Linked DNA regions of Shumkonia mesophila. Each later gene encodes a partner of the first gene's protein in a complex. Links are inferred from orthologs where the notes say so. Each region holds a gene or a part of one and is shown in the gene's direction. Other genes may lie near its edges.

What was found. Proteins that work in one complex are often made in the same cells at the same time.
Region 2: the proteins of mfd (region 1) and uvrA are in contact, whole or in part, in a crystal structure (PDB 4DFC), measured with the Escherichia coli proteins. The link is inferred for Shumkonia mesophila from one-to-one orthologs.

What each region holds. Positions count from the first base shown.
Region 1 is NZ_JAOTID010000002.1:401,410-408,100, reverse strand. Bases 1,384-5,436 are described here. They hold mfd (transcription-repair coupling factor), read left to right. Parts: upstream 1,384-1,750; coding sequence 1,751-5,236; downstream 5,237-5,436. Other genes in these bases: ODR01_RS05240 (MBL fold metallo-hydrolase), read left to right, coding at 5,310-5,436; ODR01_RS05250 (FAD assembly factor SdhE), read left to right, coding at 1,483-1,746; recG (ATP-dependent DNA helicase RecG), read right to left, coding at 1,384-1,411. In the rest of the region: more of recG, read right to left, coding at 1-1,383; more of ODR01_RS05240, read left to right, coding at 5,437-6,691. UniProt on the Escherichia coli protein: Couples transcription and DNA repair by recognizing RNA polymerase (RNAP) stalled at DNA lesions. Mediates ATP-dependent release of RNAP and its truncated transcript from the DNA, and recruitment of nucleotide excision repair machinery to the damaged site.
Region 2 is NZ_JAOTID010000010.1:115,891-120,611, reverse strand. The notes cover bases 1-3,402. They hold uvrA (excinuclease ABC subunit UvrA), read left to right. Parts: upstream 1-355; coding sequence 356-3,202; downstream 3,203-3,402. Other genes in these bases: ODR01_RS16525 (hypothetical protein), read left to right, coding at 3,378-3,402; ODR01_RS16535 (methyl-accepting chemotaxis protein), read left to right, coding at 1-229. In the rest of the region: more of ODR01_RS16525, read left to right, coding at 3,403-4,049; ODR01_RS16520 (rhodanese-like domain-containing protein), read right to left, coding at 4,075-4,512; methylenetetrahydrofolate--tRNA-(uracil(54)-C(5))-methyltransferase (FADH(2)-oxidizing) TrmFO, read left to right, coding at 4,660-4,721. UniProt on the Escherichia coli protein: The UvrABC repair system catalyzes the recognition and processing of DNA lesions. UvrA is an ATPase and a DNA-binding protein. A damage recognition complex composed of 2 UvrA and 2 UvrB subunits scans DNA for abnormalities.

The sequences.
Region 1 (6,691 bases):
GCGACACGCCGGCCACCACGTCTTCCAGCCGCTCGATCGGCAGCACCCGGGTATCGATGGGCTGGCGGCCGGCCGGCTTTTCGGTCAGGCGCGACACGTCCATGTCGCCATAGGCGGTCAGCATGAGGGTGCGCGGGATCGGCGTCGCCGTCATCACCAGGACGTCGACGCCCCGGCCCTTGGCGGCCAGCGTCAGGCGCTGATGGACGCCGAAACGGTGCTGTTCGTCGATCACGGCAAGGGCCAGATCATGAAATTCGACGCCTTCCTGGAAGAGGGCATGGGTACCGACGGCCAGATCGATGCCGCCGTCCGCCAAGGCTTCCATCAGGGCGGCGCGGGCCTTGCCCTTCTCGCGCCCGGTCAGCAGGCCCACGCGGATGCCGGCGGCGGCGGCCAGCGGCTCGATGGTGGCCATATGCTGGCGGGCCAGGATCTCGGTCGGCGCCATCAGCACGGCCTGGCCGCCGGCCTCCGCCGCCGCCAGCATGGCCAGGAGCGCCACCACCGTCTTGCCGCTGCCGACGTCGCCCTGCACCAGGCGCAGCATGCGGGTCGGCGCCGCCATGTCGGCGACGATTTCGCCCAGCGCCACGCGCTGCGAGGCGGTCAATTCGAAGGGCAGGGCGGCTTCAACCTTTGCCCGCAGCCGCCCGTCGCCGGCGATGGCGCGGCCGGGAAGCCGGCGCATGTTGAGCCGTACCAGGGCCAGCGCCAACTGGTTGGCCAGCAACTCGTCGTAGGCAAGGCGGGCGCGGGCCGGCGCCATCGGTTCCAGCGCCGCCGGGCCGTCCGGCCGGTGGGCGGCGGCAAGGGAATCGCGCCAGGCGCCCCAGCCGCGCTGCCTGGCCAGGGGCGGGTCGATCCATTCCCCCGGGAAATCCGGCGCCAGGTCGAGGGCGGCGGCCATCGCCTTGGCCAGCACCTTGAGCGTCAGGCCCGCCGTCAGCGGATAGACCGGCTCGACCGTCTGCAGGCGTTCCAGCTCGTCCGGCGTGCCGATGTGATCCGGATGGGTCATCTGGATCTCGCGGCCGAAATGCTCGACCTTGCCGCTGACGACGCGGACCTCGCCCTCGGGCAGGGTCTTGCGCAGATAGTCGGCGTGGGCGTGAAAGAAGACCAGCGCGAGGGTTCCGGTGTCGTCCGCCGCATACACCTTATAAGGGAGGCGCGGGTTGCCGGGCTTCACGTGACGCTCGACGCGCACCGTCATGGTGGCGATCTCGCCCGGGCGGGCCTCGGCCACCTTGGGCGCGTAGCGGCGGTCGATGAGGCCGCTCGGCAGATGCCAGTAGAGGTCGACGACGCGCCCGCCGGCCATCGTCTCGATGGCCTTGGCCAAACGCGGTCCCACCCCGGGAAGCGAGGTGACGGGCTTGAACAGCGGAAACAGGATCTCCGGGCGCATGCTTCCCATTCGTGCAGGCTGACAGGACCGGCGCAAGGGGTTATATCCTACGGTAGCCGACGGAGGACACAATGCCCGAATCGCCCGACATCCGCCGAAAGCGCCTCCTGTTCCGCAGTCGCCAGCGCGGCATGCTGGAAACCAGCCTGCTGCTGCGCGCCTTCGCCGACCGCTATCTGGCCGAACTCGACGGCGGCCAGCTCGATGGCTTCGAGGCCCTGCTGGAGGCCAACGACAACGACCTTCTCGATTGGGTGGTCGGCAAGAAGGCGGTGCCGGCGACCATCGACGGCGCCCTTGTAGATCTTATAAAGAACTTTAGAAAAAACATTTAGTCTGTTGAAAAATTTACTAGAAAAACTCAAATCCCAAGGCCGTCTTCAGGTCTGGGGCGCTCCCCAGGGATACGACGCGCGGATTCTCGCGGAACTGGCGGCGGGCGGGCTCGACATCCTGTTCATCGCTCGCGACGACGTCCGTTTGGCCCAGACCTCGGAAGCGGTGGCCTTTTTCGCGCCCGACGTCGAGCGGCTGGAGTTCCCGGCCTGGGATTGCCTGCCTTACGATCGCGTTTCGCCGAACGCCCAGATCGTCAGCCGCCGCATCGACACGCTGACCCGGCTTCTGACCGGCCGACCGAGCCCGGCTCAAGCCCGCATCGTGCTGACAACGGTTTCGGCCATCCTGCAACGAGTGCCCCCGCGCGAGGCTTTTGCCGGCGCCACGCTGACCATCGCCGCCGGCGGGCGTCTCGATCCCGGCGCGGTGACGGATTTCCTCGTCCGCCACGGCTTCGGGCGCTCGGAAACGGTGATGGAGCCGGGCGAGTTCGCGGTGCGCGGCGGCATCGTCGACGTTTTTCCGCCGGGCCTCGACATGCCGGTGCGCCTCGACTTCTTCGGCGACGAACTGGAAGGCATCCGGACCTTCGAGCCGACCTCGCAGCGATCCACCGGCAAGCTCGAAGCCACCGTGCTGAAGCCGGTGAGCGAGGTGCCCCTGGACAAGGAGGCCATCCAGCGTTTCCGCACCGGCTATCGCGAACTGATCGGCGCCGCCATTCACGACGACGCCTTGTACGAGGCGGTGTCGGAGGGCCGGCGCCATATCGGCATGGAACACTGGCTGCCGCTGTTTTATGGCCGGCTGGAAACGCTGTTCGACTACCTGCCGGCCGGCGCCGTCATCCTCGACCACCAGGCCGAGGAAGCCCGCGATGCCCGTCTCGATCTGATCGACGAATACTACCTGACCCGCCGGAGCATCGCCGACGGCAAACTGGCGGCCACGGCCACCCCCTACAACCCGGTGCCGTCCGAACGCCTTTACCTTGACGCCGCGGAATGGCGCACTCTCCTCGTCGAGAAACCCCTGGCCACCCTGTCGCCCTTCGCCGGCCCGGTATCCGAAGACAGCCCCGATGCCGGCGGCCGCCCGGGCCGCGATTTCAGCGATGCCCGCGTGCGGCCCGACGTCAACGTCTTCGACGACATCCGCGACCATGCGAAAGCCGAGATGCGGGGCGGGCGGCGGGTCGTCATCGCCGCCTTCTCGGCAGGCTCGCGCGACCGCCTGGGCTCGCTGCTCAAGGAACATGGCCTGGATGCCCTCAGCCCGGCCGAAACCTGGGCCGAGGTAAGCACGCTCGGCGCCGACCGCGTGGCCATGGCGGTGCTCGGCATCGAGCGCGGGTTCGCCGGGCCGGACGCCGTCTTCATCAGCGAGCAGGACATCCTGGGCGAACGGATGAACCGGCCGAGCCGGCGCAAGATCCGGCCCGAAAACGTCATCGCCGACGCCACCGCCTTGAGCGAGGGCGACTTGGTGGTGCACGTCGACCACGGCATCGGCCGCTACGACGGGCTCACCACCATCGAGGTCGGCGGCGCCCCGCACGATTGCCTGCGCATTCTCTACGACGGCGGCGACAAGCTGTTCCTGCCGGTCGAGAACATCGAGGTGCTGAGCCGCTATGGCTCCGACCAGACCGACGCCCAGTTGGACCGGCTGGGCGGCGCCGCCTGGCAGGCCCGCAAGGCCCGCCTCAAGCAGCGCATCCGCGACATGGCGGAAAAGCTGATCGGCGTGGCGGCCGCCCGGCAACTGCGCCCGGCCCCGGTGCTGGCGCCGCCGGAAGGCTTGTTCGAGGAATTCTGCGCCCGCTTCCCCTATACCGAGACCGAGGACCAGTACCGCGCCATCCAAGACACCCTGGGCGATCTGGCGCGCGGCATTCCGGCCGACCGCCTGATCTGCGGCGACGTCGGCTTCGGCAAGACCGAGGTGGCGCTGCGCGCCGCCTTCGTATCCGTGCTGTCGGGCCGACAGGTCGCCGTGGTGGTGCCGACGACGTTGCTGTGCCGCCAGCATTTCCAGACCTTCCGCGCGCGTTTCGCCGACTATCCGGTGCGCGTCGAGCAGCTGTCGCGGCTGGTCCCCGCCGCCACCGCCAAGCGCACCAAGGAGGAGCTGGCCAAGGGAACGGTGGACATCATCATCGGCACCCATGCGTTGCTCGCCAAATCCATCGCCTTTAGCGACCTCGGCCTGCTGGTGGTCGACGAGGAACAGCATTTCGGCGTCGCCCACAAGGAACGCCTGAAACAGATCAAGTCGGACGTCCATGTCCTGACGCTCAGCGCCACGCCGATTCCGCGCACCCTGCAAATGGCGCTGACGGGCGTGCGCGAGTTGAGCCTGATCGCCACGCCGCCGGTCGACCGCCTGGCGGTGCGCACCTTCGTCCTGCCCTACGATCCGGTGATCATCCGCGAGGCCATCCTGCGCGAGCGATACCGCGGCGGTCAGACCTTCTACGTGTGCCCGCGCATCGAAGACCTGGAAGGGGTCAGCGAGGCCCTGGCCAAGCTGGTGCCCGAGGTCAACGTCATCCTCGCCCACGGCAAGATGACGCCGAGCGAGCTCGAAGCGCGCGTCGCCACCTTCTACGACGGCAAAGCCGACATCCTGCTGTCCACCAACATCATCGAATCCGGCCTCGACCTGCCGTCGGTCAACACCATCATCATCCACCGCGCCGACCGCTTCGGCCTGGCCCAGCTCTATCAGCTGCGCGGCCGGGTCGGCCGCTCCAAGGTGCGCGCCTACGCCTACCTGACGCTGCCGCCGCGCCAGAAGCTGACACCCGCCGCCGAGAAACGTCTGGAGGTCATGCAGACCCTCGATTCCCTGGGCGCCGGTTTCTCGCTGGCCAGCCACGACCTCGACATCCGGGGCGCCGGCAACCTGCTGGGCGAGGAGCAGTCGGGCCACATCCGCGAGGTCGGCGTCGAGCTTTACCAGCAGATGCTGGAAGAGGCGGTGGCCGAGGCCCGGGGCGCCGGGGAGGGGGACCTGGCCGATACCGAGTGGAGCCCGCAGGTCGGCCTCGGCATGGCGGTGCTGATCCCGGAAAGCTATGTCGCCGACCTCGGGGTCAGACTCAGCCTGTACCGGCGGATCGCGCGCCTGGCCGACGCCGCCGAGATCGACGCCCTGGCTGCCGAGATGATCGACCGTTTCGGGCCGCTGCCGGCCGAGGTCGACAACCTGTTGCAGACGGTGGCGGTCAAGTGCCTGTGCCGGCAGGCCGGTGTTTCCAAGGTCGAGGCCGGCCCGCGCGGCGCCGTGCTGTCGTTCCGCAACGACTCCTTCGCCAACCCCGAGGGGATGGTGCGCTTTCTCACCCAGCAGGTCGGCACGGCAAAGCTGCGTCCCGACCAAAAGCTGGTCTACATTCGCAGCTGGGACGACGTCACGGCCCGCCTGAAAGGCGTCTCGTGGCTGATGAAGGAACTGGCCGCCGTCGCGGCGGCAAAAAACTAGCGGCGCGTGGCCGCCCCATTCAGGAGGAACCCCGTCCGAACGGCGGGTTTCGGCAACAGCGGAGAAAAGGCCGATGGAGTTCAAGATCAAGTTCTGCGGCGCCGCCCGTACGGTGACCGGCTCGTGCTACCACGTCTCGGTTCCGGGGTTCCGCTTCCTGGTGGACTGCGGGATGTTCCAGGGCACCAAGACCATCCGCGAACTCAACTATGGCGACTTCCCGTTCGACGCCAAGGCCGTTGACGCCGTCTTCCTGACCCATGCCCACATCGACCATACGGGCCTTTTGCCCAAGCTGCTGAAGAGCGGCTTCGACGGGCCGGTCTTCGCCACCGAGGCGACGCGCGACCTTCTGACCTACATGCTGCCCGATTCCGGCCACATCCAGGAATTCGAGGTGAAGCGGATCAACCAGCGCAACCGGCGCCGCGACCTGCCGCCCGTCTTTCCCATCTACACCAAGGAGGACGGGGCGCGGGCGGCCGAGGGCATCCGCTATGTGCCGCTTGAGGAATGGTTCGATGGCGGTCCCGGGGTGCGGGTCCGCTTCTGGAACGCCGGCCACATCCTCGGTTCCGCCTCCATCGAGTTCGAACTGGCGGCGGGCAAGGGAAACGGCAGCGCCAAGCGGATTCTCTTCTCGGGCGACGTCGGACCCGACCAAAAGACCCTGCAATCCAATCCGCAAGGCCCGAAGGACCTGGACTACCTGGTGGTCGAAAGCACCTATGGCGACCGCGACCGCTCCGACCTGTCGCCGGAGGCCCGCCGTGGCGCCTTGAAGGCCGAGATCGACGCGGCGGTCAAGAGCGGCGGCAACATCCTGATCCCGGCCTTCGCGGTCGAGCGCACCCAGGAACTGCTGTTCGACCTCGGCATGCTGATGGACGAGGGCCAGATCCCCCAGATCCAGATCTATCTCGACTCGCCCCTGGCGATCCGCGCCACCGAGGTGTTCGAGAAGCACAGCGGCCATCTGGAAGGCATCAACGGGACCGTCAATCCGTTCCGCCATCCTTCCATCCGCTTCATCCAAAGCGTCGACGAAAGCATGGCGCTGGAGGCCGTCCGCTCGGGGGCCATCATCATGGCGGCCAGCGGCATGTGCGACGCCGGCCGCATCCGCCACCATCTCCTGAACAACCTCAGCAACCCCAAGGCCACCGTACTTTTCGTCGGCTACCAGGCGCCCGGCACCCTGGGCAGCCTGATCCTGGACGGCGCCAAGAAGGTGCGCATCCATGGCCAGGAAGTGTCGGTGAAGGCGCGCATCCGCTCGGTCGACTTCTATTCCGCCCATGCCGACCGCGAGCAGATCGTCGACTGGATCCGCGCGCGCCTGCCGGTCGCCGGCGGCATTTTCCTCAGCCATGGCGAGCAGTCGGTCATCGAGGCGCTGCGCAGCCGCCTGATCAAGGCCCAGTTCGACCCGAACCTGGTGTTCGTTCCGCAACT
Region 2 (4,721 bases), on another replicon or contig:
AGAGCGGGCGACGATCCAGACCATTTTCCAGAGCATGGAACAGACCGGGCAGGTCACCCACAAGGTTGCCCACCACATCCAAGGCGTCGGTGACGCAACGGCCCGCAATGATTCGGTGGCAAGAGAAGTTCTGGACGCCTCGGTCGCCCTGTCGGGACAGGCCGAGCTTCTTCACACGCGGGTCTCGAAATTTATCGAAGATATCCGGCCGGCCAGCAGCTACTCTTGAATTTCCGAAGGCGCGCGAATTCGCCGAAATGGCAAGGGGACTCCCTTTACGGCTCCGATTGATCCATATATGGGGGGACCAGTCCCACCAAGCGCGAAACCTCCCGCAAAAAGCCGTTAACCGACGATGGACAAGATCGAAATCCGTGGTGCCCGCGAGCACAATCTGCGCAACGTCGACGTCGACATCCCGCGCGACAGCCTGACCGTCATCACCGGACTGTCGGGGTCGGGCAAGTCCTCGCTTGCCTTCGACACCATCTATGCCGAAGGCCAGCGGCGTTATGTCGAATCGCTTTCGGCCTACGCCCGCCAATTCCTCGAGCTGATGCAGAAGCCGGACGTCGATTCCATCGAGGGGCTGTCGCCGGCCATTTCCATCGAGCAGAAGACCACGTCGCGCAACCCGCGCTCGACGGTCGGCACCGTCACCGAGATCTACGACTACATGCGGCTGCTGTTTGCGCGCGTCGGCGTGCCGCACTCGCCGGCCACCGGGCTTCCCATAGAAAGCCAGACGGTCAGCCAGATGGTGGATCGAGTCATGGCCTTGGCGGAAGGTACCCGGCTTCTCCTGCTGGCGCCGATCGTGCGCGGCCGCAAGGGCGAATACAAAAAGGAGCTTCAGGACCTGCGCAAGCGCGGCTTCCAGCGGGTCAAGGTCGACGGCACCGCCTACGACATCGAGGACGCGCCGGCGCTCAACAAGAAGCTCAAGCACGATATCGAGGTGGTGGTCGATCGCGTGGTGGTGCGCGACGGCATCCAGACCCGTCTGGCCGATAGCTTCGAAACCGCGCTCGAACTGGCCGATGGCTTGGTTTTCGCCGAGAACGCCGACACCGCCGAGCGAACCTCGTTCTCGGCCAAGTTCGCCTGCCCGGTGTCGGGTTTCACCATCGACGAGATCGAACCGCGGCTGTTTTCCTTCAACAACCCATTCGGCGCCTGCCCGGCCTGCGACGGCCTGGGCACCGAGATGTTCTTCGACCCCGACCTGGTGGTGCCCGACGACCGCCTGTCGCTCGACGAGGGGGCCGTCGCGCCGTGGGCCAATTCGACCTCGCAGTACTACCGCCAGACGCTCGACAGCCTGGCCGGCCACTACCGCTTCGACCTGACCAAGCCATTCGCGCGCCTGCCCGAGGCGGTGCGCCAGGCCGTCCTCTACGGGTCGGGCAACGAGGCGGTACCCATGCGCTACGACGACGGCCGCCGGTCCTATGAGATCAAGAAACCGTTCGAGGGCGTCATTCCCAACATGGAGCGACGCTGGCGCGAAACCGATTCCGCCTGGGTGCGCGACGAGTTGTCCCGCTTCCAGACCGTCACCACCTGCGCCACCTGCGGCGGCCACCGCCTGAAGCCGGAGGCCCTGGCGGTCAAGATCGGCCGCCTCAACATCAGCGAAGTCGCCGCCATGTCCATCGACGATGCCGCCGCCTGGTTCGCCGGCATCGACGCCACCTTCACGCCCCAGCAGAAGGAAATCGCCCGGCGCATCCTGCGCGAGATCAACGAGCGGCTGGGATTCCTCAAGAACGTCGGCCTGGAATACCTGACCCTGGCGCGCAATTCCGGGACCCTTTCGGGCGGCGAAAGCCAGCGCATCCGGCTGGCCTCGCAGATCGGCTCGGGCTTGACCGGGGTGCTCTATGTGCTCGACGAGCCGTCGATCGGGCTGCACCAGCGCGACAACAACCGGCTGTTGGAAACGCTGCGCCACCTGCGCGACCTCGGCAACACGGTGATCGTCGTCGAGCACGACGAGGACGCCATCCTGACCGCCGACCACGTCATCGACATGGGACCCGGCGCCGGCATCCACGGCGGCAGGGTGGTCGCCGAGGGGACGCCCGAGAAGATCATGCAGGACCCGGCCAGCCTGACCGGCCAGTACCTTTCCGGATTCCGCCAGGTCCCCAAGCCGGCCCAGCGCCGCAAGGGGCGCAAGGGGCGCGCCCTGCGCGTGGTCGGCGCCAGGGCCAACAACCTGCAGAACCTGACGGTGGACTTCCCGCTCGGCACCTTCGTCTGCGTCACCGGGGTGTCGGGCAGCGGCAAGTCGACGCTGATCACCGAGACCCTGTACCAGGCGCTGGCCCGTCGCCTCAACGGCGCCCGCGTGTCGCCGGGCGAACACGACGCCATCGAGGGGCTGGAATTCATCGACAAGGTGGTCGACATCGACCAGTCGCCGATCGGCCGCACGCCGCGCTCCAACCCGGCCACCTACACCGGGGCGTTCGGGCCCATCCGCGACTGGTTCGCCAACCAGCCCGAGGCCAGGGCGCGCGGCTACAAGCCGGGCCGCTTCTCGTTCAATGTCAAGGGCGGCCGCTGCGAGGCCTGCCAGGGTGACGGCGTCATCAAGATCGAGATGCATTTCCTGCCCGACGTCTACGTCACCTGCGACGTTTGCCACGGCAAGCGCTACAACAGAGAAACCCTTGAAATAACGTTCCGTAACAAATCTATAGCTGACGTTCTTGATATGACGGTGGAGGAAGGAAGCCGTTTCTTCAAGGCGGTGCCGATCATCCGCAACAAGCTGGAAACCCTGGAACAGGTGGGGCTCGGCTACATCCACCTCGGCCAGCAGGCCACGACCCTTTCGGGCGGCGAGGCGCAGCGCGTCAAGCTGGCCAAGGAACTGTCGCGGCGGGCCACCGGCAAGACCTTCTACATCCTCGACGAGCCGACCACCGGCCTGCACTTCGAGGACGTGCGCAAGCTGCTGGAAGTGCTGCACACCCTGGTCGACCAGGGCAACACCGTGGTCGTCATCGAGCACAACCTGGAGGTCATCAAGACCGCAGACTGGGTCATCGACCTTGGCCCCGAGGGCGGCCACAAGGGCGGCCGCGTCATCGCCGCCGGGACGCCGGAAGATATCGCCGCCCACGCCGACAGCTTCACCGGCCACTATCTGGCCGACCGTCTGGCTCCGGCGTCGACCCGCAAACGCGCCTGACCGCCGCCGGCCGGCCGGGACCCGAGCGCCCCTCTCGCGCGGCGCCGGGATTTTTCTGCATCCAAATTCCACGAAATTTAGTAAATCTATCGGCAAGAGCCGCGTAAAGCGTGCCGTCGAACATCATAATGGGGGCAGTCCCGCCACGATCGGGGGACGGTGATCGGGTGGCAACGTGGCACGGAAGACAATGACGGGAGAAGGCCGGTCCTTCTGGCGCTCGAGGGAAGTCAGGCGGCTTTACTGGATTGTGGGAATTCCGGCGGTGGCCCTGTTGGGGTGGTACGCCTACACGGTGGCGTACGAACTCAACAGGCCGGCCATGGCGCGGCTGGAGACCTTCGTGACGAAGGGTCAATCCGCCGGCCCGACGGCGTTGCCCGCCGAGGAGGAATACCGGGCCGAGGACGTCGACCGCTGCCGGAACATGATCGCGGAATACACCACCCCCAAGGGATGGTACTACGCCGATGCCGACATCTACCAACTGGTCGGCCTGCCGAGGGAATCGACCCGCGAGCAGTTGAATGCGCGGTGCATCTATTACGCCAAGGCGGTGGCCGGCATGGAACGGCTGGCGCACCACATTCGCCATGCCTACGTCTGCCGCGATTCGATGCTCGATGTCAGCGGGAACGGCAGCTATTACATCAAGGCCGATCCGCAGGGACGCGGCGCCATCCGCAACCTGGATGCCTCGGGCGAGAAGCTAGTCGGTGTTCCCAAGGGATCGACCACCGTCATCAACAGCTGGCAGGTGTATAACGTCGGCGACGGCTGCATCATCGTCGGGCTGTCGAAAAACAGCATGTTCCGCATGTCGGGCACCATCGTGCGCGACAACTGAGAGCCCGCCGGAGCCGACCCGATCGTCAGGAGGTTTCGACCGGCAGGCCGGCGCGCTTCCAGGCGCCCATGCCGCCCTTGACCACGGCAACGTTGGTGAAGCCCCGCTTCTTGAGCAGGCGGGCCGCGTGGGGCGAACGGTTGGCCGTCTTGCACATCACAAAGACCGGCAGCCCCTTGAGATCATCCAAGCCCCCGGCCCCAGCAGCAAGGCGACCGGCCAGATCGCCCAGCGGCACGTTGACGGCCCCAGGCGCGTGGCCGAGCGGGCCGATGAATTCGTCGGGGCTACGCACGTCCACGATGACGACATCCTCGCCCGCCGTCAGGCGCTGCTGGACCGCCTGCGGCTCCAGGAAGGGCACCCCCGCCACCAGGCGCGGAATCACGTACTTCATGGCCGCGAAGGCCATCAGAAGGATGGCGACCATCCATATCGTCTGCGGATCGAAACCTTCGGGCATGGGTTCACCGAAATTGCTGCTTGGATTGCTGGATCGCACCTAAAAGCCGCTTCGCCCCACTGTCAAGAGGCAGGCCGCGCGAGTTGCCGTTGCAAGGCGGGCGGCGGCGTTCTATGTGTCTCGGGCATGACGACACCTCTTTCCCAGATGCGATCCGTTCACGTCATCGGCGGCGGCCTTGCCGGCACCGAGGCCGTTTGGCAACTGGC